DNA from 4 places in the Streptomyces sp. NPDC054842 genome. Region 1 is predicted to be linked to each of the others. Evidence: riboswitches for the same ligand, from Rfam matches in the RefSeq annotation. Region 1 holds a riboswitch; each other region holds the start of a gene.

Region 1 (7,342 bases):
TGGCGTCGCACTCGACCAGCGGCGCCAGCGCCGCCCGCGCGTCCTCCGCGTACCGCACGGTGTCCCGGCGGGCCTGCTCCAGCGCGGGATGCGTCCGCAGCCGGGCCAGCGCCTCGGCGTGCCGGGCGTCGTCCGTCAGGTCGGAGTCGAGCAGCTCGCACAGCGCGATGTCCTCGGGAAGCCCGAGGCGGGCCACGCGCTCGCGCAGCCGCAGCACCGGCAGCGTGGGGATGCCCTCGCGCAGGTCCGTCCCCGGCGTCTTGCCGGACTCGTGCGAGTCGGAGGCGATGTCCAGGACGTCGTCGGCGAGCTGGAAGGCGACACCGAGCCGCTCGCCGTACTGCGTGAGCACGTCGACGACCGTCTCGTCGGCGCCCGACATCATCGCGCCGAAGCGGCACGCCACGGCGACGAGGGAGCCCGTCTTGCCGCTGAGCACGTCGAGGTAGTGGTCGATCGGGTCGCGTTCGTCGCGGGGTCCCGCGGTTTCCAAGATCTGGCCGGTGACCAGCCGCTCGAACGCCTCGGCCTGGACGCGGACGGCCTCCGGGCCGAGGTCGGCCAGGATGTGCGAGGCGCGGGCGAAGAGGAAGTCGCCGGTGAGGACGGCGATCGAGTTGCCCCAGCGGGTGTTGGCGCTGGGCACCCCGCGGCGCACCTCGGCCTCGTCCATCACGTCGTCGTGGTAGAGCGTCGCCAGGTGGGTCAGTTCGACGACGACGGCCGAGGGCACGATGCCCGGCGCGTAGGGGTCCCCGAACTGCGCCGCGAGCATCACGAGCAGCGGCCTGAACCGCTTGCCGCCGGCCCGCACGAGGTGCTGGGCGGCCTCCGTGATGAAGGGGACCTCGCTCTTGGTGGCTTCGAGCAGGCCCTCCTCGACAGCCGTCAATCCGGCCTGGACATCGGCTTCGAGAGCCTGGTCCCGCACGCTCAGCCCGAACGGCCCGACGACGGTCACGAGAGGTTCTCCTGTCTGCTGACGATCACATGGCGAACTCGGTCGATCATTCGGTCGATGACACGGTTTGTCGATGTGTCGCTGCCATCACTCAAGTCAGCGTATCCGGTCACGTTTCGATCACCACGAGCGCCCACCGCCCCCACCTACGACTTCCCTCCCCCGGGAGGCGCAGTCATGACCGGGCGGCCCACCCTCACGAACGGTATGTTCTTGATCACCTGATACGACCGGACATGTACGGACTTGACGGGAAGGCTCTCGTGTCGCGACGCAGTGTCACCGCCGGACCGGGCCGCGGGCCGGGCCCGGTGCCCGGCCCGGGCCCCCGTACCCGCCCCGGAGGGCCCGGTCCCGGCGGCCGTCCGCCGCGGACCGGCGGAGGGGTGCGCAGCGGGACCGGGCGGGTGCGGAGTGTCCCGGCGTGTCCGGCGCCGCCCCCGTCACCTGGCCGGGTGCACGCGTCCGGCGCCCCGCGTGTCCGGCCCCGGCAGCGGGCGGCCGGTCCGGCGGGGCCGGCGCGATGAGCACCCGCATCCGTACGTCGTTCCCCCACCGGACGACGCACGAGGACGTCCTGATCCCGCTGCCCGACGGGACGCGCCTTTACGCGCGCGTGTGGCGCCCGGTCACCGACGAGCCGGTCCCGGCGCTCCTGGAGTACCTCCCGCACCGGCTGACGGACTGGACCGCGCCGCGCGACTGGCAGCGCCACCCCTGGTACGCGGGCCACGGCTACGCCTCGGTCCGGGTGGACGTGCGCGGCCACGGCAACTCGGAGGGGCTGCCGGCGGACGAGCACGCGCGCGTGGAGGCGGACGACGGCGTCGAGGTCGTGAACTGGCTCGCCGCCCAGCCGTGGTGCAGCGGGCGGGTCGGCATGTTCGGGCTGTCCTGGGGCGGCTTCGACGCGCTCCAGGTCGCGGCCCTGGCCCCCGAGCCGCTGAAGGCCGTCGTCACGGTCTGCGCGACGGACGACCGCTACGACAACGACCGGCACTACCTGGGCGGGTCCGTCCTGGCCGGCGACATGCCGGCCCGCGCGGCGGCACTGCTCGCCTTCGCCTGCCGGCCGCCGGACCCGCGGTACGTCGGCCAGGTGATGTGGCGCGACATGTGGGTGCGGCGGCTGGAGGCCGTGGACCCGTTCGTCCACACCTGGCTGGCGCACCAGACGCGGGACGCGTACTGGCGGCGCGGCAGCGTGCGCGAGGACTACGGCTCGGTGCGGGCCGCGGTGCTGGCGGTCGGCGGCTGGCACGACCCGTACCGCGACACGGTGCTGCGGCTGGTCGAGCACCTCCCGGCCGACCGGGTACGGGGGCTGATCGGGCCCTGGTCGCACCAGTACCCCGACCGGGGGCTGCCGCCGGGCCCCGCGATCGGCTTCCTCCAGGAGACTCTGCGCTGGTGGGACCACTGGCTGCGGCCCGGCTCCGAAGGCGCCGACGCCCCGGGCGCCGGTGTGATGTCCGAGCCGCTGCTGCGCGCCTACGTCTGCGACTCGCACCGTCCGGCCACCGTCCACCCGGTGCTGGCCGGCCGCTGGGTGGGGGACGACGCCTGGCCCGCGCCGACGGTGACGCCGGTGACGTACGCGCTGCGGGGTGTGCCGGTGCCGGTGCGCTCCCCGCTGCACACCGGCCTGGACGCCGGCCGCTTCCTGCCCGTCGGGGACGACGGGGACCTGCCGCCGGACCAGCGGGACGAGGACGCGAAGTCGGCCTGCTTCGAGTTCGAGGTGCGGGAGGAGACCTGGGTACTGGGACGGCCCAGGGTCCGGCTGCGGCTGACGTCGCCCGTGCCGCGCGGGCAGGTCGTCGCGCGGGTCTGCGACGTGTTCCCGGACGGGGCGTCGGCGCTCGTCACCCGGGGCGTCCTGAACCTCGGCGCCCGGGAGGGCACGGACCGGGTGGTGGAGTGGCCACCGGGCGCGACCGGGGACGTGACGTTCGAGCTGAGCGCCATCGGTCACGCCTTCCCGCCGGGGCACCGCATCCGGCTCGCCGTCTCCTCGGCGTACTGGCCGTGGATCTGGCCGCAGCCGGACTCGGACACCGGCTTCACCCTGCACCCGGAGGGCAGCTCCCTCGAACTGCCGGTGCGGGTACGGGAGTCGGACCCCTCCATCACCTTCGGGGAACCGGAGGAGTCGGAGCCGCTGGGCGCGGTCGTCCCGGCGACCCTGGACGAACCCCGGCCGGAACGGCTGGTCGTGCGCGATGTCGCCGCGGGTGTCTGGCGCCTGGAGGTCGACCCGCGCCACGGCGACACCCGGGTGTACCCGGACGGCCTGGAGGTCACGGAGGACGCCCTGGAGACGTTCACGACCGGTGAGTGGGATCCGCTGTCCGCGCGGACCCGTTCGGACTGGTCGATCCGGCTGCACCGGCCGGACACCGGATGGGACGCCCGCGTGGAGACCCACTCCGAAGTCAGCTGCGACGCGGGCGAGTTCATCACTTCGAACGAGGTGATCTGCACGGACGGCGACGAGGTGGTCTTCCACCGGACGTGGGAGCGGCGCATCCCGCGCACGGCGGGTTAGGCGCACCCGCTGGGTCCGCCCCCGTTGCCCGGATCAGGGTGCGTGGTGTGCCCGGCGCGCGTCCACGCCCCTCGCCGTCCGTCCGCCCCGGGGCCACGCGACGCGGGTCGCCCCGGGAGCCCGTGGCGCGGGTCGTCCCGAGGCTCGCGGTGAACCGGCGGCGCCTCCCGGCCGCCCGTTAATGACCGACTTGCCTGTGTTGCCGATGCTTTGACATGTCTTGGCCGCGTGAAATGGGTCACGCCCCAATCGATCTTCCGGCCGATCGAGCCTCGCAAGTCCGCCTTTGCTAAAGGCAAGTTGAGTTTCACGTTCCGGTCTAATCGGACCATTTCCCCCCTGGTCAGAGGTAGATCAAATGCCGTGGCACGGGAAATCGGGCCTTGTTTCGGACATGTGCTCTCGCATACGTTCACGTCGATCCGAGCGGACCCCGCCTAATCCTGCCGCCGCTCGGTGACCCCACCCACCCACGCACGGCAGGAGCGGGGGACCCACGTAAGCGCCGGTCCGGCAGCGCCCGGAACGGCTTGGGGTCAAGTCGCACGTCATGTGCGGCCGGGCACCTCCCAGCCCGAACCCGACAGCTCACCTCGCAGGCATCGGAGAGGAAACGCGCCATGGCCGCTCGAGGCAAGCACCGCCGTCCCAGAAACAACGCCCTCACCCGCGGGTTCGTCGCCGCCGGAACGGGCGGAGCCGCACTCGTACTCCCGCTCATCGGCGCCACCGGCGCCCAGGCGGCACAGCCGGCCCAGGCCGCGCAGTCCGTGCCGGCCGCCGTCCCGCAGGTCCAGCTCGTCACCTACAAGGTGGCCTCGGGCGACACCCTGTCCAAGATCGCCCGTGACCACGCCAAGACCGGCGACTGGAAGAAGCTGTACGACGCCAACCGCGCCGTCATCGGCAGCGACCCGTCGCTGATCCGGCCGGGCCTGAAGCTGACCGTGGGCACGAAGACCCTGAAGGGGGCGGCCACGACGGCCGCCGCGACGACGAAGACGGCCGCCGCGCCCGCGACCGCGAAGACGTACACGAACGACCTGGACGGCTGGATCAGGGAAGCCCTCGACATCATGGCCCAGAAGGGCATACCGGGCTCCTACGACGGCATCCACCGCAACATCATCCGGGAGTCCTCGGGCAACCCCCAGGCCATCAACAACTGGGACTCCAACGCCGTGGCCGGCACGCCCTCCAAGGGCCTGCTCCAGGTGATCGACCCGACCTTCGCCGCGTACCACGTGGACGGCACGTCGATGGACCCGTACGACCCGGTCGCGAACATCACCGCGGCCTGCAACTACGCCGCCGACAAGTACGGCTCGATCGACAACGTCTTCGGCGCCTACTGAGCCGGGCCCGGGGCGGCGGCGGCCCCCCGGACCGCGAGACCCGCTGTTCCCCGGTCCCCAGGGCCGGGGAACAGCCGTTCCAGGACGACCGCGATGCCGTCCTCCTCGTTCGAGAGGGTGATCTCGTCAGCCACCGCCCGGAGTTCGGGATGGGCGTTGGCCATGGCGACGCCGTGGGCGGCCCAGTCGAACATCGGGATGTCGTTGGGCATGTCCCCGAACGCGATCGTGTCCGCCGGCGACAGGCCGAGGTGACCGGCGGCCAGCGCGAGGCCCGTCGCCTTGGTCACGCCGTATGGCTGGAGTTCGACGGTGCCGGGACCCGACATGGTGACGGTCGCCAGCGAACCGACCGTCATCCGCGCCACCGACGCCAACTCGTCGTCGGACAAGGTGGGGTGGCGGAGCAGCACCTTGCTGATGGGCCGCGTCCACAGGTCGTCACGGCGCCGCACCCGCACCGCGGGCAGCGTCGGGTGCGGCATCAGATAACCCGGCTCGATGAGGGTGAGCCCGTCCACCCCGTCCTGGTCCACGGCCGCGTGGACCTGCCCGACCTCGGCCTCGATCTTGCCGAGCGCGATCTCGGCCAGCTCCCGGTCCAGGGTCACCGACCACAGCAGACGGCCGGTGCCGGCGTCGTACAGCTGCGCGCCCTGCCCGCACACCGCCAGCCCCTCGCCACCGAGTTGCTCCAGCAGCGGGCGCACCCTCGGTGCCGGGCGCCCGGTCACGACCAGGTGCCGGCCGCCCGCCCCGGCCACCCGCGCCAGCGCTTCCCGCGACCTCCCGGAGAGGGTGTCGTCGCCGCGCAGCAGCGTTCCGTCCAGGTCAGTGGCGATGAGTGAATATGCAGTCGGAGCGGCCATGATCCGAAGAATACGGACCCCGCGCCCCAAGGGCCCGGCGGGAACCGGACGACGTCCGGTATCCCGACAGCAACGCCGTTCACCGGTACGGGAGTCGACGGGACCACCACCCCGGGGCGACCGCCTGGTGCCGCGCGGCCCGGCCGCGAAGACCGGTGGCCCTCGTGGAGTCCAGAGGCGCCCCTGCCCACCGCCTGCTCGTACACGGCCCTGACCGAGGGAGTCGCGCCGACGCCGGCCCGGTGACCGGTCGCGGCGCCGCGGCGGCCACGGAACCTGTCTCCGGTCCTTCCTCCCACGTAACGTGTGCCGCGACCACATGGAACGCGTGGAACACATGGATCACAGGCGAGCACGAAAGCGAGGCAGCACCCGATGCCCCCCTTCGACGTCCCCGAGGGCGACCCCTTCGGTCCGCACAACCTTCCGTACGGCGTGTTCTCCCCGGCGGCTTCCGGCGACTCGGCGGCCCCCGGCGCGCGGCGGGTCGGGGTCAGGCTCGGTGACCGCGTGCTCGACGCGGGCGCCGCGGCGCGGGCCCTCGGCTCCCCCTACGAGGCCCTGCTCGCGCAGCCGGGCCTCGACCCCCTGCTGGCGGCGGGCCCCACGGCCTGGTCCGACGTACGGCGCGCCCTCACCGCGTGGGTGACGGTCCCGGCCCACCGGGAGACGATCGAGCCCCTGCTGCACCCGCTCTCCGAGGTGACCCTGCACCTGCCCTTCGCGGTCGCGGACTACGTCGACTTCTACGCCTCCGAGAACCACGCCCGCAACGTCGGGCAGATCTTCCGTCCGGACGCCGAGGACTCCCTCACGCCCAACTGGAAGCACCTGCCGATCGGTTACCACGGCCGGTCCGGCACCGTCGTGGTGTCCGGGACCGACGTGATCCGCCCGTCGGGCCAGCGCAAGGCCCCCGCGGACGCGGCCCCGGTCTTCGGCCCGTCGGTGCGCCTGGACATCGAGGCGGAGGTCGGCTTCGTCGTCGGCGCCCCCTCCGCGCCGGGCACCCCGGTCCCCCTGTCGGCCTTCCGCGACCACGTGTTCGGCCTCTGCCTCCTCAACGACTGGTCCGCGCGCGACATCCAGGCCTGGGAGTACGTCCCGCTCGGGCCCTTCCTCGGCAAGTCCTTCGCCACCTCGGTGTCGGCCTGGATCACCCCGCTCGACGCGCTGGAGGACGCACGGGTCGCGCCGCCCGAGCGCACCCACCCGCTGCTGCCCTACCTGGACGACTCCGCCGAGGACCCCGGCGGCTACGACCTGCGGATCTCCGTGGCGATCAACGGCCACACGGTGTCCGAGCCGCCCTTCTCCACCATGTACTGGACGGCGGCCCAGCAGTTGGCGCACATGACGGTCAACGGGGCGTCCCTGCGGACCGGCGACCTGTACGGCTCGGGGACGGTCAGCGGTCCCGGCGAGGGCGAACGCGGCTCCCTGCTGGAGCTCACCTGGAACGGCCACGACGCCCTCGAACTCCCCGACGGCAAACGGACGTTCCTGGAGGACGGCGACGAGGTGACCCTCACGGCCTGGGCACCCGGCCCCGGCGGCACCCGGGTGGGCCTGGGCGAGGTGACCGGCAGGATCGTCCCGAGGGGCTGAA
Region 2 (7,342 bases), on a different contig from region 1:
TCTCGGCGTCCCACCAGGGAGGTTCGTCGTCGTTCTCCGCCGCCCAGGCGCCCTGGAGCATCGCGTCCGCGATCGTCGCGTACGCCTCTCCCCACGCCTTCTCGACCTCCGCGTTCCACGCCGACCCCGCGACCGCGGCGAACGCGGCGATCAGGCTCGTGCCGACGGCCGTGTAGTGCGCCGGATCCGCCAGGTACTTGCGGTGGTCCCGTCCCAGTTCCCCGAGGTACCCCGCCAGCGTCGGGTCCTCCAGTCGTCCCACGACCTGGGTGAGGGCCGCGAACAGCCGGTCCCGCTGCCGCTGCATGTCGTCGGGGAAGTCCAGCGGGAAGAGCCCGCGGATGTCCGGGTGGTGCCGGAACAGGTGCGAGTAGAAGTACTTGACCGCGAACTCGGCCCGTCGTTCGACGACCGCGAAGCTGGATCTGAGTATTTCGGGGTCCACGGGCGGAATGTAGGGAGGTCGCGAGCCGCGAAGTCAAGTCGCGGGCTATTTGCGGACAGTCCGGGGTGAAGTGTCCGGGCGCGGGGGAGGGCGTCGCTGAACACCCTTGTCCGAGGGTGTCCGGCGGCGGTCCGCGAGGGGACGGGAACGCGCGGGAACTGTCCCTCCGGCCGCACGCACGACCGTGCGGCCGGTGTTCGACCCGGCCCGCCGGATGGCCGGATCGCACACCCGCCCGAACCGCACGGTGCTACCGCCCGGACGAAGCGCCGCTCTCCAACGGCTCCCGGCCCCCCCGTGCCGCAAGGCGCGCCGCTCCCCGACCGTCGCCCGGCACCCGCGCCGGACGCCGCGGCGCTTCCCCGACCTCGCCGGTCCCCGCCTGTTTTCGCAGCGCTTCCGAACGCTCCCCCGGCTCCCTGTACCCCAAGGCGCGCCGCTCCCCGAGCGCCCCCAAACCCTCGGCCGGACGCCGCCGCGCTTCCCCCCCCCAGCACCCCCGCCCGTCGTCGCCGCGCTCCCCGACCGCTCCCCGGCCCCCTCTCCCCGGTGCCGGATACCGTCGACGCGTGACCGAAGACCCCGTACAGCCCGCACGCACGAGCAATGCCCCCGCCGGGAACACCCCCACCGGCAGCACTCCTGGCAGCACCCCCGCCCCCGGTGCCGACGTCCCCGCCGGGAGCGCCCCCGCCCCGGGCGCCGCCCCCGCCGGGGCCTCGGGCGTCGGGGCCTCCGGGCCCGTGCCCGAGCTGTTCAGCTGGGAGTTCGCCACCGATCCGTATCCGGCGTACGCCTGGCTGCGCGAGCACGCTCCCGTGCACCGGACGCGGCTGCCCAGCGGGGTGGAGGCCTGGCTGGTCACCCGGTACGGGGACGCCCGGCAGGCCCTCGCGGACGGACGGCTCAGCAAGAACCCGGCGCACCACGACGAACCCGCGCACGCCAAGGGCAAGACCGGCATCCCGGGCGAGCGCAAGGCCGAGCTGATGACGCATCTGCTGAACATCGACCCGCCGGACCACACCCGCCTGCGCCGCCTGGTCAGCAAGGCGTTCACGCCCCGGCGGGTGGCCGAGTTCGCGCCGCGCGTCCAGGAGCTCACCGACCGGCTCATCGACCGGTTCGCCGAGCGGGGCGAGGCCGACCTCATCCACGACTTCGCCTTCCCGCTCCCCATCTACGCCATCTGCGACCTCCTCGGCGTCCCGCCCGAGGACCAGGACGACTTCCGGGACTGGGCCGGGATGATGATCCGGCACGGCGGCGGGCCGCGCGGCGGTGTCGCCCGGTCGGTGAAGAAGATGCGGGGCTACCTCGCCGAGCTGATCCACCGCAAGCGCGAGGCGCTCCCGGAGGTCCCGGGGCCCGGTGAGGACCTGATCTCCGGACTGATCCGGGCCTCCGACCACGGCGAGCACCTGACGGAGAACGAGGCCGCGGCGATGGCCTTCATCCTGCTGTTCGCCGGCTTCGAGACGACCGTGAACCTGATCGGCAACGGCACCTACGCGCTGCTCACCCACCCCGAGCAGCGGCGGCGACTGCAGGACTCCCTGGCCGCCGGGGAGAGCGCGCTGCTGGAGACCGGTGTCGAGGAGCTCCTCCGCTACGACGGGCCCGTCGAGCTGGCCACCTGGCGCTTCGCGACCGAGGCGGTCCGGATCGGCGGGCAGGACATCGCCGCGGGCGACCCCGTCCTGGTCGTCCTCGCGGCCGCCGACCGCGACCCGGAGCGGTTCGAGCACCCGGACACGCTGGACCTCGCCCGCCGCGACAACCAGCACCTGGGATACGGGCACGGCATCCACTACTGCCTCGGGGCGCCGCTCGCCCGGCTGGAGGGGCAGACCGCCCTGGCGACGCTCCTGACCCGCCTCCCGGACCTGCGGCTGGCCGCGGACCCGGCCGAGCTGCGCTGGCGCGGCGGGCTCATCATGCGCGGACTGCGCACGCTTCCCGTGGAGTTCACACCGCCCCGGTAGCGGGGACGGGTGCCCGTCCGGAGGGCACGCGATCCGTTTCGCGGCCGGCGTCGGCAGAGGTGAACTCCTGCAACCCGGACATACGGACGGAGTTCGCACGTCGACGGCACACGCCTACCGCCCGGTCAAACATGACGCACCGTCAAAACTGTGATCTTCACGTGATCTGCGCTGCATCGACTTGTGACAAGCGTTCGAGTGCCGATACGTTCACGCATCAACGCGATGGATCTTCCGTCGCGTCTGTCACCGCTGTCTCCGAAAGGCCCACCGCATGCTCTCCGGGAACGGTCGTCACCGTCGCCCCCGCCAGGCTCCGGCAATCATCGTCGCGGCCGGCGTCACCGGATCGGCCATCGCCATCCCGTTGCTCGGCGCCACCGGCGCGAGCGCAGCCGACGGCACCACGTGGGACCGGGTCGCGGAGTGCGAGAGCGGCGGCTCCTGGAGCGCCGACAACGCCAACGGGTTCTACGGCGGCCTCCAGATGACCCAGGAGAACTGGGAGAAGTACGGCGGCCTCGCCTACGCGCCCAGCCCCGACGAGGCGAGCCGCTCGCAGCAGATAGCCGTCGCCGAGAAGGTGCTCGACGGGCAGGGCCTGGCGGCCTGGCCCACCTGCGGCCCGCTCTCCGGCCTCAGCAAGCACTCGGGTTCCGTCGAGGTCGACACGGGCGTGGCCGACGACGCGTCCCCGTCCCCCGACACCTCGCCGTCCGATTCGTCCGCGAAGGGCGAGTCGTCCGCTTCGGACGGTCTGTCGACCGGCGGGGCCGACGCCAAGCCGTCCCCGTCCGGGTCCGGCAAGGCGGCGAAGTCCGACGCGTCTCCGGCACCGAAGGAGAGCGCCGACGACTCGGGGGACTCCGGTGTCGCGGACAAGGGCAAGGCAAAGGCTGACGACTCGGACAAGTCGGGCCCCACCGGCGGCTCCTCCACCACGCCGAGCACCCCCGCGAGCGAGGGGACCGGCACCGGCAAGCACCGCGGCCCGAGCGCCGAGGGTGCCTCGAACACCGGTGTGGACGCGGGGCGCCAGAAGGACTCCGCGGGCCGTCACGCCGCGCGTGACGCGGACGCCTCCGACTCCACCTCCGAGGGCTCCTACACCGTCCGTCTCGGCGACAGTCTGACGAGCATCGCCGACTCCCTTGCGGTCAGCGGCGGATGGACCGAGCTGTACACGGAGAACGAGAAGACGGTCGGCTCCGACCCGGACCTCATCCTCCCCGGTCAGAGCCTTGAGGTCGCGGGAGACTAAGCGGTCGTCAGGCGGCGAATCGGGTACAAAACAGCGGTAGTTCGCGTCATGGTTCACACCGCAATGTCCGGTTTGGTGAGAGTGAGAGATGGGTCTCAGAAGCCCTGATCGTCTTTGAAATTCCGGCCGTCGCGTGTCTACGGTCGTGATCGCTCGCCATCGCGGGCCCCGACGGTCGCAACGCCGAATCCTGCCAGCGGCCGCCCGGGAACAGTCGTCGCGTAAGCGCCGCAGGCAGGAGCGGGGGACCCAAGGTAAGTGCCGGGCCCGGGAGTTGAGAGACCTCCGGAAACGGCTTGGGGTGAAGTCGGGCGCCATGGGCGCACGACCGGGCACTCACCCGCCCGAACCCGACAGCTCACCTCGCAGGCGTCGGTGAGGGGATCACTTCATGCTGCGTAACAACAAGGCCAAGCACCGCCGCCCGTCCAAGGCCACCCGTGTCGCCGCGCTCGCGGGGGTCACCGGTGTCGCCATCGCCGCCCCGCTGATGGCGGCCGGCAACGCCTCGGCCGCCACCACCTCCGAGTGGGACGCCGTCGCGCAGTGCGAGTCCGGCGGCAACTGGTCGATCAACACCGGCAACGGTTACTACGGCGGCCTGCAGTTCTCCGCCTCCACCTGGTCCGCCTACGGCGGCTCGGCCTACGCCTCCACCGCCGACCAGGCCTCCAAGTCCCAGCAGATCGCGGTCGCCGAGAAGGTGCTGGCCGCGCAGGGCAAGGGTGCCTGGCCGACCTGCGGCACCGGCCTGTCCGGCGCCTCCACCGGCGGCGCCGCGACCGACACCGGCTCGCAGAGCACGGCCCAGCCGCAGCAGCAGGCCCCGCAGCAGCAGGCGCCCCAGGACCAGCGCGCCTCGCGTTCCTCGGAGCGTGAGACGGCCAAGAAGACCGTCGAGACCCCGACCGGCAAGAAGGTCGAGAAGGGCGACGGCGAGTACAAGGTCGTCAAGGGCGACACCCTCAGCTCCATCGCCGCGGAGAAGAACGTCAAGGGCGGCTGGCAGAAGCTGTTCAAGCTGAACAAGGACATCGTCGACGACGCCGACTTCATCTTCCCCGGCCAGCAGCTCCACCTCAGCTGACACCGGCGCCGGCCGCCCTCCGGCGGACCGCGGCCGGCAACCGGCTCACAGCCGGCCCACGGCCCTCCCCTCATACGGGGCTCCGCAACGGAGACCCCGTGAGGGCCACCCGCCCCCACGGGCTCCCGTCATGGAGAGCCTGTGAGGGGCACCCCGTCCCCACGGGCTCCCCGCTCCGGTGCGTGTTCCCCCGTACGCATCGGAGCGGGGCTTTTTCGTGCCCGCGCCGGACGCGCCCCTCTCCCGCGGATGCCTGTACCGGACAGGTTTTTGTTCCGTTCGGAAACAATTTACTCTCGGTTCTGTCCATGGGGTGGTCGACCGGCTGGCCGATCGCCCCGGGCCGGTTAGGCTCATGTCGCGGAGCCGACCGCGGCTCCGTGCAGTCAGCGGGCCAAGGGGCTCCGCGTACCCGCGTCACATCCCAGAAGGAGATGCTCGTGCCGTCGATCGACGTCGTCGTAGCCAGGGAAATCCTCGACTCGCGAGGCAACCCCACCGTCGAGGTCGAGGTCGGCCTCGACGACGGCAGCACGGGTCGTGCCGCCGTCCCGTCCGGCGCCTCCACCGGTGCCTTCGAGGCCATCGAGCTGCGCGACGGTGACCCCAACCGCTACCTGGGCAAGGGTGTCGAGAAGGCCGTCCTCGCGGTCATCGAGCAGATCGGCCCGGAGCTCGTCGGCTACGACGCCACCGAGCAGCGCCTGATCGACCAGGCGATGTTCGACCTGGACGCCACGGACAACAAGGGCTCGCTCGGCGCCAACGCCATCCTCGGCGTCTCCCTCGCCGTCGCGCACGCCGCCTCCGAGGCCAGCGACCTGCCGCTCTTCCGCTACCTCGGCGGTCCGAACGCGCACCTGCTGCCCGTCCCGATGATGAACATCCTGAACGGCGGCTCGCACGCCGACTCGAACGTCGACATCCAGGAGTTCATGATCGCGCCGATCGGCGCGGAGTCCTTCTCCGAGGCGCTGCGCTGGGGCGCCGAGGTCTACCACACCCTCAAGAAGGTGCTGAAGACCAAGGGCCTGTCCACCGGCCTCGGCGACGAGGGCGGCTTCGCCCCGAACCTGGAGTCCAACCGCGCCGCCCTCGACCTCATCATCGAGGCCATCAAGCAGGCCGGTTACGTCCCCGGTGAGCAGATCGCGCTCGCGCTCGACGTCGCCGCGTCCGAGTTCTACAAGGACGGCTCGTACGAGTTCGAGGGCAAGTCCCGCTCGGCCGCAGAGATGACCGAGTACTACGAGGAGCTCGTCTCCGCGTACCCGCTGGTCTCCATCGAGGACCCGCTGTACGAGGACGACTGGGCCGGCTGGAAGGTCATCACCGACAAGCTGGGCGACAAGGTCCAGATCGTCGGCGACGACCTCTTCGTCACCAACCCGGAGCGCCTGGCCCGCGGCATCGAGGAGGGCTCCGCCAACGCCCTGCTCGTCAAGGTCAACCAGATCGGCTCGCTGACCGAGACCCTGGACGCCGTCGAGCTGGCCCAGCGCAACGGCTTCAAGTGCATGATGTCCCACCGCTCCGGCGAGACCGAGGACGTCACCATCGCCGACCTCGCCGTCGCCGTGAACTGCGGCCAGATCAAGACCGGCGCCCCGGCCCGCTCGGACCGCGTCGCCAAGTACAACCAGCTCCTGCGCATCGAGGAGATCCTCGACGACGCCGCGGTCTACGCCGGCCGCTCGGCGTTCCCGCGCTTCAAGGGCTGACCCGTAGGAAGCGTCGTACGTACGTCCCCGTACTCGGTCCCGTACCGTGTGCGGGGACGTACGCACGTGACGGGCTTGTGCCGGGGAGGCGGGATTCATGGCCGTGAAGGACCGGGACCGGTTCTCCACCACGACCAGGCTGCGGCTGCTCGGTGAGCAGACGGCGGCCCGGGTCTACCGCTCCCAGACCAAACGGCAGGCCCGCCGCTCCCGCCTGACGGGCCGTGCGGCGCTGCTGGCGCTGGTCCTGTGCTCCCTCGTCGTGGCCCTCGCGTACCCGATAAGGCAGTACGTGTCCCAGCGGGCCGAGGTGGCCGAGCTGGAGCGGCAGCAGGACGAGGCCCGGCAGCGCGTCGAGGAGCTGCGGGACCTCAAGGCCCGCTGGAAGGACGACGCGTACGCCGAGCAGCAGATCCGGCAGCGGCTGCACTACATGATGCCGGGCGAGACCGGCTACATCGTCATCGATCCGGACGCGGTGAAGAAGTCCCGCACCGACCAGGGGGCGGCTGCCCGCCCCTGGTACGCCAACGTCTGGGACGGCGTGGACAAGTCCGACCGCGCCGCCCGGTAACTGATCAGAAAGACACGACACACGGCATGGAAACGCCCCCGCCGCCCACCCCGCGCACCGAGCCCACCGACGCGGACGTCGAGGCGTTCGAGCAGCAGCTCGGCCGCCCGCCGCGCGGCCTGCGCGCGATCGCGCACCGCTGTCCCTGCGGTCAGCCCGACGTGGTGGAGACGGCGCCCCGCCTGCCCGACGGCACGCCGTTCCCGACCACGTACTACCTGACGTGCCCGCGGGCCGCGTCCGCGATCGGGACGCTGGAGGCGAACGGC
Region 3 (7,342 bases), on a different contig from region 1:
AGGGCTCACCCCGGATGGTCGGTTCCTCTATGAGCCGGTCACGCATCGAGGCCAGGGCATCACACGCGGCCTCGGCCAGTTGAATGATCTCAGCTGAGGCAGTGAGTGACAGACACTGCCTGAGGCGCCAGATACCAGCGCCGTCGAGGGCTTGATGAAGCTCGCCATAGAGCACGTCGCCGGACGGAGGGTCGGGCCGCAGAACGATACTTCGCATGTCGGAGTGTCCGCGGCTCAGCGCCATCAGAAACTCCGAGTACACAGCCCTGCGCGTCTGCACAGCCTCCCGTTGCTGGTCGCGGCGCCAGCGGAGACGCTCGGCGATCAACGCCGCCCCCACGCCAACCACGGCTCCCGCCAGAGTGCTTACTGGTGATATCCAGTCCACTGCAAAATGCTACCCAGGCGCCCAGGGCTCGCTAACGCTACGGGCGTTCTCGGCCCGGGGGGCCAACATCCGCATGGTGGGATCGCCCCTGCTCCCCCCAGACGTCCTCCAGTGGCGGGACGGGCGGGAGAAATTACTGGTCCGTCTCCCCAATTAATGGCCCGGACGATAGCTGAGGCTGCTGAGAGTCCTCGCGGCCGGCTCCTACCAGGGGTGGGCGGCCTCGTGTAAGGGCTTAAACGACATCATGCCTGGGTTCGTACTGATCACTTGGGACACCGCCCGAGGGACGGTCTTGAAATCTGCCAACCGCAGTCCTCGCTGTCCTGCGGGCGGGACAGCGACCGCCATGACCGCGCGCCAGGACACGCTGGTGAACGGGGGAGGCGCCCCTAAAGGGTGCCCACCCCGCCCGAACCCACAGTCGAGTTACTTGCCTTGCGTCTGATAGTGCATCGTCATGATACGTCCGGTCTTTACGACCATTGTTCCCGCCTTGTACAGGCGCAGGATAAGGCACTTGGTGCCATTCTGGTTGATTCCTGGTTCGATGGACAGAATTTCTGCTGTCTTGCCGTTCCACAACTTCAGGTGGTCACCCGCCTTCAACTTCTTCGCCGGCTTGCGTACTGGTGTGCTGATGGTTATCTCCTCCTCTCAATCAACTACCTCCATCATCGCATCCACCACTGACAAACAGGCACGATCCATTCCACTTGTAAACGCAGAAGCGCCAGACTCCGCCAGCGAAACCGAGAACTTGTCGGGGCCAGCGCCGAGGCAAACCACTGATAGCCCGAGCGAGAGCTGCTTGCATTGAGGCCACACGTTTCGAAGGTTCGACCATTAGGCGGCCATGCAAGCTGCGGAGCCTGTGGAACTGAGCGAGGCAACGATGATCGCGATAACTGCAAGCTACATACGCCGCGGATGCCCACGGGTAATCCCGTTGGACCCTCATTTCAGACTTTTCGATGAATGCTCTTCTGACCAGCGGGACTAAACTGGTAGGTAACTTGCGTGGCGCAAGGGCGCGTCTGCCCGCATGCGCGCCCCCAGTGCACGCAACGCGCCACCTTTGCCCCGGAAGCCGTACACGTCTGCCCCACGGTGAAGCGCGTTGAGGGCGGCTAGGGCACCGTCGAGCGAGGTTCTACGCGCATCCACGTGCTGTTACCTACGAAGCCAACTCATGGACCGTCAGCATCCGTTTACACGACCAGAATTAGTATGATTATTGCGTTCAACGAGAGCCGCGTGAGTAAGCCCACAGATAGCGATTTCCGTTGGGATTTTCGCTCGCTTGTGAGTCAAGATCCAGGCTAACGACAAGCCCCCACCTCAGTAACGGTGCGGCCGTCGGGGTGGATGCCGAGTCCTGCCGCTGCCCTGATGCTCTGTCGATCACACATGGAGACGGCAGGAGTGGGGGACCCAGCGTGACGGTCCGCCGGAGCAGCTTTCCGGGTGGGCCTTGGGGTGAAGCCGCAGCAGCGGCCGGGCTACTTCGCCAGCCCGAATCCGACAGGTCATCCTTCACAGGCAGCTGACGAAGGATCAGGTTGCGATGAGTGCGGCGCATGGAAGCACGCATGGTTCAGGTACCGGCAACCCCGGTGCCAGCAACGAGAATGATGGGAAGATCCGAAAGTTCGAAGCCGTGATCATCCTTTTGGTGGGGATGATCGCCGGGATGGGCGCCGGAATCACAGCACGGACGATGGGGCACCTGCCGTACTTCGGGGCCGTCGTCATGGGAGTTGGGGCGGCATTCGCGCTACCCGGATTCCTCATCATGATCATCAAGTACGTCCGCAACCAGTCCTGATCGCTCAGGACAACCGTGGCTCTACCTAGTCCCCCGGCATCCATCAGGAGCGGCTAGGGCAACCACACGGCGATCCCGTGTGAGAGACACAAGCAGACGCGTGGAGAGACTCTGGCACACAAGCCGGAGTCTCTTTTTCATACCTCTGACTCGCGGACTTCCAGTTCAGAGGCGCAGTCTCACTGGTCGAAGTTCGCGCTGGTGAAAGGCCGTGGTGGACGAAGAATGCGCAGGGCGGACCTCGCTGGGTCAGGCCGCCGTGCTGCTCGGTTGTGCGACTTGAGGCGACGGGGGATTCCCCCGTGCGTCCCCCGAACGACGTGACGCAGAACGAAAGGCCTGATCAGGCAGCGTTGGGCGAGCCCTCTGTAAATCTGCCGGCTCAGCCTTCCCAGGTTCGAATCCTGGCGCCGCCACATGAAGGCAGACCCCCTCGGGTCAGGTTGTTCACCTGGCCCCAGGGGGTCTCTTCGTTTTCACGACTGTAGGGCCGCTGCCCGCGCCCGCTTACACGTCGTACTTGCCCGACACCACGGCCAGCGTCCAGTTCACGGCGCCTTTTGTCTGGACGGACAGCTTCTCGGTGACCGAGTCCGTGTACACCTGGCCGATGGTTTCCGGCCCGCCGCAGCGAATCCTGGTGGCGTCCTCCTGCGGGGCATCGCGGTGGGCGATGCTCATCGAGCCTCCGCCGGTGCAGGTCGCGTAGACGGTGTAGACGTCTGTCTCCGGCTTGAAAGCCGGCAGGTCGGCGTCGCCGGTTCCCTGGGTCGTAGGTACGAGAACCTTCGCGCCGGCAGGCAGTTCGAATGCGGACGGCGTCCCGCTCGGGCGGTCGTCAGTCTCGGAACCGCTGCTCGACTCGGTGCTTGATTGAGCACCGTGCGGGGCGGGCTCGGCTCCGTCGCCCTTGCCGGTTCCCGAGCAGCCTGCGGTCAGCAGCAGGACGAGCAGGCCGGCGGGCACTGCGCTGCTACGGCCCATTGGCCACTCTCCTCGGGATACGCGCCCAGTCCTGGGCCGTGACGCGCTGCGGAACGACCAGCGGCGGGATGATCATCATGCACGGATGTCGACGCCTTCCACGCATCGTCAGCAGAACGGCCTTGCTGCTCCTTCCGCGTGCTCAGCAGTTGCGGTCCCCTCTCGTTTCGCGGATGCACACGCCCACGGGCTCGGGGGCGTGTGCAGGGCGATGCCGTCAGGTGTCACCGGGATGAGCGGAGAAACGGCGGCGTCCCCATCGGGCCGCCCGGAACGTGTCGGGCGCCGGGCACACTGGACCCCATGTCGTCCCGTCGCAGGAAGTGTCCCGAGTGCCGTCGCGAGATCGCCGTCGTCGCGGGACGGTTCGCGCGCCACGACCCGGCCGGGGCCCGGGGGAGCGGTGAGCTGGTCTCATGTCCCGGGTCGCGCAGGCAGGCCGAACTCGGGACGGCCCAGCCGGCGCTCGACGGCTACGTCGTACCGGACTTCCCCGGCCAGCTGCCCCTCTTCTGACCAGCGGCGGACGCCCGGCGCCCGACCATGCGCCGCTGACCGGTGCCCTCGTCGTGATCCGTCGGCTAGGGCCGCTCACCGTGGACTCGTCGTCGTGGTCCGTCAGCGAGGACCGCTCACCGTGGGTCTCGTCATGGCACTGGCTCGTGCTCGTGGTCCGTCGGCGCCGAGCCCGAGGGCTGCCGGGACGCGGGACGCGAAATGCCTCCCCGCTCGCCCCGCTCTCCTAGTTGCCCGCTTTCCTAGTTCCCCGCCACCGACTTCACCGCCACCGAGACCGGCGCCGAGCCGTTGATCAGCTCCAGGGTGAGGCCCGCCGTCGCCGGGGTGTCCACCAATTCCGCGAGTACCGCCGCGACGTCCTCGCGGGGGACCGAACCCCGGCCGGTGGACGCCTCCAGGCGGACGAGGCCCGTGCCGGCGTCGTTCGTCAGGGCGCCGGGACGCAGGATCGTCCAGTCCAGCGCGTCCCGGCTCCTTACGTACTCGTCCGCCTCGCCCTTGGCGCGCAGGTACGCGTCGAAGATCTCGTTGCCCTGGTGCGCGGAATCGGCGCCCATGGACGAGACGACGACGTACCGCCGTACGCCGGCCAGCTCCGCCGCGTCCGCGAACAGGACCGCCGCGGCCCGGTCCACCGTGTCCTTGCGGGCCACGGTGCTGCCCGGACCGGCTCCCGCCGCGAAGACGGCCGCGTCGGCGCCCCGCAGATGCCCGGCGACCTCCTCGACCGAGGCGGACTCCAGATCGCACACGATCGGCTCGGCGCCGGCCTCGCGCAGATCGTCGCCCTGTTCCGCACGGCGGATGATGCCCGCCGCCTCGTCCCCGCGCGCGGCGAGCAGGCGCTCCAGCCGCAGCGCGATCTGACCATGACCTCCAGCAATGACAATGCGCATGATTCCGACCGTACGCCCGGGTGGGCTCATTCGCCGCACAACCCTGTGGACGACTCGTGGGTCGTATCAGTGATCACTGTGAATTCAGAGGTCGTCGTACGCCGGACGAGCCACGGGGGCCGTGCGGAGCGGTACGGCCTCGTAAGGAGACCACCATCACCGCCATACGCAAGACCGTCACCGTGGCCGGCTGTGCCGCCGTCCTCTTCGCCACGGCGGCCGGCTGCGGCACGGTCGAGAACCTGACCGCCGGTCAGAAGGTCGACCACGCCGTCGACCGGCTCGGTGAACAGAAGTCGCTCGGCGTCGAGTTGCGCCTGGACGCGACCCCCTCGGCGCTGACCTCGCTCTCGGGGGACACCGACGAGATGCCCGAGGAGTTCGCCGACTTCATCGCCGGACTGCGTGTCGACATCTCCGTCAAGTCCCGCAAGAAGCTGTCGGATTCGGACGAGAAGGACCTCGTCGGTACGAGCGTGGAGATCGCGGGTGCCAAGGGCGTCCTGGTCGAGTACCGGGTCGTCGGCGACTTCATGTACTACCGCGCCGACATGAAGGCGCTCGGCGAGGCCATGGGCTTCCCCTTCCCCACCGCGGACGAACTCCCGGAGAAGGACAAGCGGTTCGAGAAGGTGCTCGACGGCGGCTGGGCCAAGATGGACACCCGCGAACTGGAGGCGCCGGACAAGGACGCGAAGGGTTCCGGCGGCGACGACATCGACGCCAGGACGCAGCGGAAGATCATGAAGGCCGTACGGGGTGTCCTCACGGACGAGGTCACGTTCCGCAACGGGAGCGGCAGCGACGGCGCCGAGCACGTCGTCGCCAAGGCCAACGTCCGCGACGTGCTCACCGAGCTGTTCGACAGGCTCCGTCCGCTGGAGGGCGACCTGCCGCCGGGTGCCGAACTGCCCACGTCCCGCGACCTCAAGGACGCTCCGGACAAGAAGGTCGCCGTCGACTTCACCATCAAGAACGGTGCCCTCGCACAGCTGAAGGTCGACCTGGCCGTCCTCGCCGAGCACCCGAAGGGCGTCAAGGCGCCTCTGGTCGTGAAGTTCACCGAGGCGGGCGACGTCAGCGCTCCGTCGGACGCCACGGAGTTCCCTGTCGGCGATGCCCCGGGTCTCGACAATCCCCTGACCGGAGCCATGCTGGGCGGCGGCCTGCTCTGACCCCGCCGACGGACACCGCGGACCGCCAGACGCCGGGAGGGCGCCCACAACCGCCTTCCCGCGCGTCCGCCGGGGCCACGCGCCCGTGAGCGCTCGCACCAGGGAGCGTCGTCGCTCACGACGGCACGCGCATGGGTGCTGCCGCTCACGACGGCGGCATGCTCAAGGAGTGTTGGCGTCCACGACGCAGGCCCCGCAAGTGCTGTTGCTCACGACGCAGGCCCCGGGAGAGAAGGTTGCTCACGACGGCAGATCCCAGTAGAGCTGCCGCTCACGACGGCATGCCCCGCCCCTGCCGGGGCAGGTCCAAGCCCGCCGCACCCGAACCGCAGTACTCCCGCACCGCGCTCGTCCGTGCGACGACGCGCCCCCCGTGGACGACGATCCGGCTGTACGCCAGCGACAGCGCGCCCGCGAGGCCGTCACCGCGCACCGCGAGCAGTTCCGCCGGGAAACCGGCCTCCACCCGCACCTCGGGCAGGCCCAGAGCGGCCCGGGCGGCGGAACCGACCGAGTCGTAGGCGTCCTCGGGGCGGAGCCCGTAACGCGAGGCGAGCAGGTACGCCGCCTCCAACGGGTCACCCCGGCCCACGGGGTTGGAGACGTCGCGCAGGGCACCGCTGCCCGCCGCGACCCGTACGCCCGCCGCCCGCAACAGCCGTACCGGAGCCGTCCCCTGGCGGTCGACGCTGCCGCAGCCGCCCTGCGGGAGGCACACGACCGTGATCCCGGCCGCCGCGAGCTGGTCCGCGGCGCGGGTCGCCGCGTCGGCCGGCAGCCGCCCGAGGCCGCCGCAGGGGCCGAGCGTCACTCCGGGCCGCAGACCTCCCGCCATCGCGGCCAGCCGGGCCAGGCGGGCCGGGTCGGCGCCGTCCGTGTGCAGATCGACGGGGCAGCCGTGCTCGGAGGCGATCTCCAGTACGGCCTCCGTGTAGCCCGTCGGGTCCGGGTCGGCGTCCGGGCAGCCGCCCACCACGGAGGCGCCCATCTTCACCGCGTCCCGCAGCATCGCGAGCCCGTCCGCCCCCGCCACCCCGGTCAGCAGCCGCGGCATCGCCACCGTCGACAGCTCGGTGAGACCGCGCAGCGCCCGACGGGCCTGGAGCACCGCCGTCAGCGCGCCCAGCCCTTGGACATCACCGACGTGCACGTGCGCGCGCAACGCCGTCGCCCCGTGCCCGAGTTGGAGCAGCGCCGCCTCGGTGGCCCGGCGCTGGACCTCCTCGCAGTCGTACGAGACCGGCCCGTCCCCGTCGGCCGTGAACGCCGTGTCCGCGTGGGCGTGCGCCTCCGCCGGGGCCGGCAGGAGCAGATAGCCGTCGAGATCGACGCGCGTGCCGTGGGCCGGGCTTCCGCTCGGAGCGAGGCTGCCCGCGGTGCCGACGGCCTCGATGCGTCCGCCGCCCAGCCGCACGTCCACGGTCCGGCCGTCGGTGAGCCGTGCTCTGCACAGCAGCAGGTCGGAGGCGTCGGCGTGTCCCGAGGAGGACGAGGAGTGGGGCGGCTGCGGCTGGCTGTCGGGCATCGCGCTCCTGGGGTCGGTGACGTCTGC
Region 4 (7,342 bases), on a different contig from region 1:
GCCCGGGGGCGGCCCCGCATGCCGGGGCGGGAGGCGTGGGGAGCCGTCCGCCGTAAAATCGACTCACTGTGTCTGATTCCCTCAACGCCCCCGAAGAGCCCCGGCCCGCCGCCGAGGGCTCGCCGCGCCCGTCCCGAGCCAAGGGCGAGCCCCGCTTCCCCGACGGACCGAAGCCCGATCCCGCCGGTTCGCACTTCGAGCGCCGGATCCGGAGCTTCCAGCCGCGGCGCAGCCGGGTGACGGCCGGACAGGCGGACGCGCTGCGGCGGCTGTGGCCCAAGTGGGGACTGGACATCGACGGGCGCCCCCTGGACCTCGCGGAGCTGTTCGGCACCGACGGTCCCGTCGTCCTGGAGATCGGCTTCGGGATGGGCGAGGCCACCGCCCTGATGGCCGCCGCGGACCCCGGCACCGGCATCCTCGCTGTCGACGTGCACACGCCGGGACAGGGCAATCTGCTGAACCTCGCCGACCGCAACGGGCTGTCCAACATCCGGGTGGGCAACGGCGACGCCATCATCCTGCTCCGCGAGATGCTCGCGCCGGACACCCTCGGCGGACTGCGCGTCTACTTCCCGGACCCGTGGCCGAAGAAGCGCCACCACAAGCGCCGCATCATCCAGCCGGAGTTCCTGACCCTCGCCGCGACCCGCCTGAAGCCGGGCGCCGTCCTGCACTGCGCGACCGACTGGGAACCGTACGCCGAGCAGATGCTCGACGTGCTGACCGCGCACCCGGACTTCGAGAACACCCAGCCGGACGGCGGTTACGCGCCACGCCCCGGCTTCCGTCCGCTGACCCGTTTCGAGGGCCAGGGACTGGACAAGGGCCATGTGGTGCACGACCTGCTGTTCCGCCGCGCGGAGAAGCGGGCCGGACACCGGCAGGACGGCCCGCCCGGACACCGGTCCGGGAACCGGGACGAACGCCGAGAAGAACAAGCCGAGCAACCCCCCACCGGCGACTGACGCACCGCACGGCCCCACCCGGGTGCCGTCGCGGACAGCGCCCCTCCCTCGTTAGGGTCGATGCCGTGGCCACCTTTCCTCCGTACCCGACGTACCCCACCGGCTCGGCCGACGGTGCGCTGCGGCATGCGCACTGGTGGCAGCACAGATGGGTGCGTTACGGCGCCCTGATCACCCTGCTCGCGCTGTCCGGGCTCGTCATCCTGGCGCTGGTCCGCCGGCAGACCGGCACCCAGGGCTTCCTGGTGGGCCTCGGGCTCGCCGTGCTGCCCGTCCCGCTCCTGCTGGCCGCGTTCCGCTGGCTGGACCGCGTCGAACCGGGCCCCTGGCGGAACCTGCTCTTCGCCTTCGCCTGGGGCGCCTGCGCGGCGGCGCTGATAGCGATCGTCGCCAACAGTTTCGCGACCCGGTGGATAGCGACCGCGACCGCGGACCCGGCCGGCGCCGACACCCTCGGCGCCACCGTCATAGCGCCCGTCGTGGAGGAATCCGCGAAGGCCGCCGCCGTGCTGCTGGTGTTCCTCTTCCGCAGACGGGACTTCACCGGGATCGTCGACGGCGTCGTCATAGCCGGGGTGACCGCCACCGGCTTCGCCTTCACCGAGAACATCCTCTACCTCGGCAACGCCTTCGGCACCGACCAGCTCAACGGCGACCGGGGCCTGGCCTCCGTGACCGCGGCGACCTTCTTCGTGCGCGTGGTGATGTCCCCGTTCGCGCACCCGCTGTTCACCGTCCTCACCGGCATCGGCTTCGGCGTCGCCGCGCTCTCCGCGGAGCGCCGGCGGCTGCGCCGGGTGCTGCTGCCGCTGTCCGGACTGATCCTGGCCATGGGCATGCACGCCATGTGGAACGGCTCGTCGTCCTTCGGCGAGTACGGCTTCTTCGCGGTCTACGCGGCCTTCATGGTCCCCGCGTTCGGCCTGCTCACCTGGCTGGTGATCCGGACCCGCCAGCGGGAACTGCGCACGGTCCGCGCGGAACTGCCCGCCTACGCCGTCGCGGGCTGGCTGACGGCGCCCGAGCCGTTCGTCCTGGGGTCCATGCGGGCCCGTCGGCTGGCCCGCGACTACGCCGCCCACCACTTCGGCAAGGCCGCCGCCCGCTCGGTCGCCCAGTACGAGGCCTACGCGACCTCGCTGGCGTTCCTGCGGCACCGCGGGCGCCGTGGCCGCGCGGGCGCCGACTTCGTCGTACGGGAGAGGGAGCTGCTGCACGAGCTGTGGCGGCGCCGGGAGGTCGCCCGGCCCTCCCTCGCGTACGCGGCCCGGGCGTCGGCACCCGCGGTCGTACCGCCCTGGCCGCCGCTGTACGCGCCGCCGCCCGTCCACCCGTACGCCGGCCCCGCGGCGTCGTACCCGGCGCCCCACCCCGGACACGACCCCTACCCCTCGTACAACCCGTACCGCTCGTAGCGAGACCGGGAGCGGAGCCGGCGGGCCCGCAGCGGGGTACGGCCTAGGCGGACGCCTGCGTCAGCCTGGCGACCTCCGCGTCCGTCAGGGTCAGGTCGGCCAGGCCGAGGAGCGCCGGGAGCTGCTCGACCGTCCGCGCGGAGGCGAGCGGCGCCGCCACCGTCGGCCGGCCGGCGAGCCAGGCCAGGGCGACCGTGGCGTGCGGGACGCCCCGGGACCCGGCGATCTCGTCGAGCGCGGCCAGCACCCGCTTCCCGCGCTCGGTCTCCAGGTGCTTGCCCGCGCCGGCGGCCCGCGCCGAGTCGACCGTCGTACCCGGGCGGTACTTGCCGGTGAGGAAGCCGGAGGCCAGGGCGTAGTACGGGACGGCGGCGAGGCCGGAGCGGGAGGCGATCTCCTCCAGCGGGCCCTCGTAGGTCCGCCGCGAGACGAGGTTGTAGTGGGGCTGGAGGGCGATGTAGCGGACCAGGCCCTCGCGGTCGGAGAACTCCAGCGACTCCTGGAGCCGCTCGGGCGAGATGTTGGAGGCACCGACGGCGCGCACCTTGCCGGCCCGCACCAGCTCGTCGAGCGTGCCGATGATGTCCTCGACGGGGACCGAGGGGTCGTCGTAGTGCGTGTAGTAGAGGTCGATGTAGTCGGTGCCCAGCCGGCGCAGCGAGGCGTCGGCGGCGGCCCTGAGGGTGTCGGGCGCCAGCCCCTTGTACGCCGGATGGGCGCCGGCCTTGGTCGCGAGAACGACGTCGGAGCGGTTGCCGCGCGCGGCGAACCACCTGCCGATGACGGTCTCCGACTCGCCGCCCTGGTTGCCGGGCGCCCACGAGGAGTAGGTGTCCGCGGTGTCCACGAAGTTGCCGCCGGCCGCCGCGTAGGCGTCCAGAACGGCGAAGGACTGCGCCTCGTCGGCGGTCCAGCCGAAGACGTTGCCGCCGAGGGCGAGCGGGAAGACCTCTAGGTCCGACGGGCCGAGCTTGCGGAGGGAAGTCATGGACGACCCCAACACCGCGGGCGGTGCCGCCTATTCCGCGCGCCCGGCCGGACGGGGACCTACGGGTTGAGGCCCTTGCTCTGCAGCCAGGCCATCGGGTCGATGCCGGTGGCGGCGCCGCCCGGGTGGACCTCCATGTGCAGGTGCGGCCCGGTCACGTTGCCCGTCGCGCCCACCCGTCCGATGACGTCACCGGTGGCGACCTTCTGGCCCACGCTGACGCTGATGGACGACTGGTGGCACAGCCAGACCTCGGTGCCGTCCTCCAGGGTGAGGATGGTGCGGTAGCCGTACGAACCGGCCCAGCCCGCCTCGGTGATGGTGCCGGTGTGCACGGCCTTGATCAGCGTGCCGGTGGGCGCCGCGAAGTCGAGGCCGGTGTGGTAGCCGGAGGACCACATGGAGCCCGAGTCCATGAAGCGCGACGTGAGCGTGTACGACGAGGTCGGCAGTGCGTAGCTCTTGGCGAGTTCGGCGAGGCGCTCCGCCTCGGCCTTCTCCTTGGCCTCCTGCTCCGCCTTCTTCTTGGCGGCGGCGGCCTTGGCCTCGGCCTCGTCCTGGGTCTTGGCTGCTTCCTCGGCGGCCTTCTTGACCGCGGCCGCCTGCGCCGCCTCGGCGGCCTTGAGGTCGACCTGGTCCTGCTGCGACTCGGCCTGCTGCATGATGCGGGCGCGCAGGGCCTCGCCCGCGTCGGCGCCCTGCGCGGCGTCCGAGGTGGTCAGTCCCGCACTGGTCAGCGGGGTGGCGGAGCCCTCCGGCGCGCCGGAGTCGGCGTCGTCCGATATCAGGCTCTTGGCCGAATCGGCGACCGACGACAGGTCGGGCATCGAGATGGAGACCGGCGGCTTGCCGCTCTGCGCGGTGGCCATGCCGCCCGCGCCGACGGCGGCGATGACGCCGACGCCGAGGACGGTGGAGCTGCGGGCGAGTCCTCCGCCGCGCTGCTTGGAGACGCGGTGCCGGCCACGGACGGGACGGACGGAATCCTCGGTGGGATTCCACTCCTCCCAGGGGCCCTCGTCGGTGCCGCGGCCGTAGCCGAAGGTGTTGCTCTGCTGGTCACTCGGCGCGAACGAGGTTGACTGGGCAGGCCGGTTGGACGCCACGTGGGCGCGCTCCTTTCCTTCCTTCTCGCCTACCGGGTTAGCTGACGGGTTCGGAGCAGGAAGGTCTCCTACGCGCGTCAACCAGGGCGCACTGCACCGCGGAAGACGCTCGATTCACCCCAAGTTGGTGGTTCCCCGGTTCCCTTGCGGAGTTCGGCGCGTGCGCACGGAGCCATCTCTTGTGACGGCTGGGACGACCGCGCTGCGTTATCGAACGTTAATAGACTCGGGTCCCGTATTCCAAGCTGTTCCGACTGATCATTAACGTCTTCGCCACGGACTTACGGGTCACGGGCGGTGAAAACCGGGCGAGTTGACCCTGCGAGCTAAACCTCTTTTTCGCTGACGGTTCGTCAGTTGTTATGCAGAGTGGCGTTGTCCGATCACCGGCGGTGACCGCGCCGCGCGAGGGCGCGCGAAGACGCGTCGGTGGCTCATGGCCGCCGTACGGCCAGCAGCGCCAGATCGTCCGTCGTCCCGTCGCCCGTGTGCCGGTGCACGTCCTCGATGAGCGTGTCGAGCAGCGCCTCCGGGTCGCGGAAGGCCCGTCCGGCGAGACGGGCCGCCGGATCGTAGAACCGGCCCTCCGGGTCGCGCGCCTCCGACAGCCCGTCGGTGTAGCAGAGCAGCGTGGCCCCGCCCGGGAACGGCACCACGGCGGCGCGGTCGGGCCAGGTGCCCAGTTCGCCCATCCCGAGGGGCAGCGCGGACTCCAGCGCCTGGAGCGTGCGCAGCGTGCCGTCCGCGTGCAGGAGCAGCGGCGGGGGATGGCCGCGGTTCACGACGCGCACGAGGCCGTCCCCGTGCGGGATCTCCGCGAGGACGGCCGTGGTGAACCCCTCGAAGGCGTCCAGCCCGTCGCGCCGCGTGCCCTCGCGCGCCAGCGCCCGCTCCAGACGCTGGGCGACCGCCTCCAGCGTCGACTCGTGCTCGGCCGCCTCACGGAACGCCCCGATGACGACCGCGACCGCCGTCACCGCGCCCATCCCCTTGCCCCGCACGTCCCCGACGACCAGCCGCACCCCGTACGGGGAGTCCTGCACCGCGTACAGGTCGCCGCCGATGAACGCGTCGGCCTGCGCCGCCTCGTAGCGCGCCGCCACCCGCAGCCCGCCGATCTGCTCCTCCGGCCGCGGCACCACGGCGCGCTGGGCGGCCTCGGCGATCTCCCGGGCGGAGGCGAGCCGCCGGTCGGTGCGGCGGACGAGCATGTTGATGAGCACGGCCAGGACGGTGACGGTCGCCACGGTGACCAGCTCGGTGACCGCGTCCACGTGCGCGACGATCCCGAGGTCGATGTGCACGGCGAGGACGGCGGCGACCGCGGCGAGGCCGGTGAGGACCGTGCCGCGCAGCGAGAACAGCGGAGCGGCGACCAGGGGCGCGGCGGTGAAGAAGGGGGCCGCCGTGAACTGCGACGGGGTGAGGTAGTCGTAGAGGATCCCGGCGGTGATCAGCAGCGCGGGCAGTACGCGGACGGCGGCGCGCGCGTACGAGATCCGGCGGGCAACGGGCTCCCCGGGGCCGGGCGGTGACGGGTCGCCCAGTCCCGGGTCGGGCACCGGATCGCCGGGCAGCCGTCCCCCGGCCCGCTCGCGCCGTTCGGGGAGGGGCCGCCGGTCCGGGCCGCCGTCCAGGGTGGCGGCGCCGGGCAGGGGGCCGCCGTCGGGCACGGGGTCGCCGTCGGGCACGGGGCCGCCGTCGGGCACGGGGCCGCCGTCAGGCACGGGGCCGCCGGGGTCCGGCGCGGACCGGTGGTCGGCGTCGGGGAACCGGCCGCCGGCCCCGCCGGCCTCCGGCCCTCGCGCGCCACCTCGCTGCCCCACCCGTCCAGGTTTCCCGCGGCGGGGACGGGCGGCGACCGGTGTGGACCGACCGGATGACACCGGCGGGAGCGCCACCGGGCCCGGACCGGGAAACGACTCAGGGCCGGAACTCGATGATCCGAGTTCCGGCCCTGGGCCTTCAGTAGCGGGGACAGGATTTGAACCTGCGACCTCTGGGTTATGAGCCCAGCGAGCTACCGAGCTGCTCCACCCCGCGTCGTTGAGACCAGTGTACGCCATCGGCGGGGGCGCGGGCGCACACCCGGTCCCGGCCACCCCCGCGACCTGGGATTTCGGCCGCTGCCGGGGATCAGGCGGCCGGGTTGCCGGCGTGGGTCAGGGTCTCCCACGACACGAACAGGTCGTCCGTTCCGGCGGGCCGGGTCCGCTCGACGAGCCTGCGGGCGGCCGGGACGCGGACGTCGAGGCGGCCCTCCAGGTGGTTGAGCGCGACCTCCATGTCGGGCCCCATGTCGCGGTCGACCCTGCCGCCGCACAGCCAGCGGGGCGCGGTCTCGCCCAGCTGGTAGCGGGCGTGGAAGGAGAGCGCGGCCCGCAGCCGGTCCTCGACCTCGCGGTACAGGTCGACGCCCTGGTGCCAGGCGGTCTCGGCGATGTGGGCGGTGGCGGCGAGCGCGTACCCCACGTGCTTGAAGTTGCGGCAGGTCTCCTGCGCGACCCCGTCCGTGTACCGCTTCTGACCGAACCAGTACGTCGTCATCTTCTGCGGGGTGTTCACCGTGCCGCCGGCCGGGGCCATCGGCAGTCGGCCGTCCCGGTGCAGGTAGAAGTAGGCGGGGACGCGCTGCCGGAACCGCCGGAGCGCGGCGTCGAAGGCCCGGTGGTCGTCGAGGAAGACGGCGATCCCGATGGCGGCGTCGGTCATGACGAGGTCCCAGTTGCCGTTGAAGTCGGGGACCTCCTGGGTGACTTCGGGCAGATACACGGTCCGCAGCATGCGCCGGAACCGCTCGACGCCCGCCGCCGGCCAATGGGCCCCGGTGTGCCGAACGATCTCCCCGGCGCGGGCCCAGGTGGA

Evidence for each region. Region 1 has a riboswitch for cyclic di-AMP ahead of ACWGIS_RS27335 (LysM peptidoglycan-binding domain-containing protein). Riboswitches for the same ligand answer to the same signal wherever they lie in the genome.
Region 2: another riboswitch for cyclic di-AMP. It lies ahead of ACWGIS_RS01320 (transglycosylase family protein); the one in region 1 lies ahead of ACWGIS_RS27335 (LysM peptidoglycan-binding domain-containing protein).
Region 3: another riboswitch for cyclic di-AMP. It lies ahead of ACWGIS_RS04200 (hypothetical protein); the one in region 1 lies ahead of ACWGIS_RS27335 (LysM peptidoglycan-binding domain-containing protein).
Region 4: another riboswitch for cyclic di-AMP. It lies ahead of ACWGIS_RS07405 (M23 family metallopeptidase); the one in region 1 lies ahead of ACWGIS_RS27335 (LysM peptidoglycan-binding domain-containing protein).

Annotation. Positions count from the first base shown of each region.
Region 1 covers NZ_JBSGZN010000041.1:329-7,670, forward strand. The annotation lists gene ACWGIS_RS27325 (polyprenyl synthetase family protein) at 1-961, opposite strand, end outside; gene ACWGIS_RS27330 (CocE/NonD family hydrolase) at 1,485-3,509, shown strand; cyclic di-AMP (ydaO/yuaA leader) riboswitch at 3,967-4,126, shown strand; gene ACWGIS_RS27335 (LysM peptidoglycan-binding domain-containing protein) at 4,130-4,864, shown strand; gene ACWGIS_RS27340 (HAD family hydrolase) at 4,858-5,733, opposite strand; gene fahA (fumarylacetoacetase) at 6,109-7,341, shown strand.
Region 2 covers NZ_JBSGZN010000001.1:306,381-313,722, forward strand. The annotation lists gene ACWGIS_RS01305 (globin domain-containing protein) at 1-445, opposite strand, end outside; gene ACWGIS_RS01310 (cytochrome P450 family protein) at 1,189-2,430, shown strand; gene ACWGIS_RS01315 (transglycosylase family protein) at 2,705-3,691, shown strand; cyclic di-AMP (ydaO/yuaA leader) riboswitch at 3,908-4,078, shown strand; gene ACWGIS_RS01320 (transglycosylase family protein) at 4,083-4,778, shown strand; gene eno (phosphopyruvate hydratase) at 5,213-6,499, shown strand; gene ACWGIS_RS01330 (FtsB family cell division protein) at 6,597-7,073, shown strand; gene ACWGIS_RS01335 (DUF501 domain-containing protein) at 7,100-7,342, shown strand, end outside.
Region 3 covers NZ_JBSGZN010000003.1:234,818-242,159, reverse strand. The annotation lists gene ACWGIS_RS04205 (hypothetical protein) at 1-388, opposite strand, end outside; cyclic di-AMP (ydaO/yuaA leader) riboswitch at 1,777-1,948, shown strand; gene ACWGIS_RS04200 (hypothetical protein) at 1,956-2,216, shown strand; gene ACWGIS_RS04195 (hypothetical protein) at 2,724-3,200, opposite strand; gene ACWGIS_RS04190 (hypothetical protein) at 3,504-3,716, shown strand; gene ACWGIS_RS04185 (NAD(P)H-binding protein) at 3,959-4,615, opposite strand; gene ACWGIS_RS04180 (hypothetical protein) at 4,798-5,790, shown strand; gene ACWGIS_RS04175 (amidohydrolase family protein) at 6,062-7,315, opposite strand.
Region 4 covers NZ_JBSGZN010000006.1:205,294-212,635, reverse strand. The annotation lists gene trmB (tRNA (guanosine(46)-N7)-methyltransferase TrmB) at 69-968, shown strand; gene ACWGIS_RS07415 (PrsW family intramembrane metalloprotease) at 1,034-2,383, shown strand; gene ACWGIS_RS07410 (aldo/keto reductase) at 2,427-3,371, opposite strand; gene ACWGIS_RS07405 (M23 family metallopeptidase) at 3,431-4,477, opposite strand; cyclic di-AMP (ydaO/yuaA leader) riboswitch at 4,489-4,646, opposite strand; gene ACWGIS_RS07400 (PP2C family protein-serine/threonine phosphatase) at 4,912-6,303, opposite strand; tRNA gene ACWGIS_RS07395 (tRNA-Met) at 6,447-6,520, opposite strand; gene ACWGIS_RS07390 (alginate lyase family protein) at 6,614-7,342, opposite strand, start outside.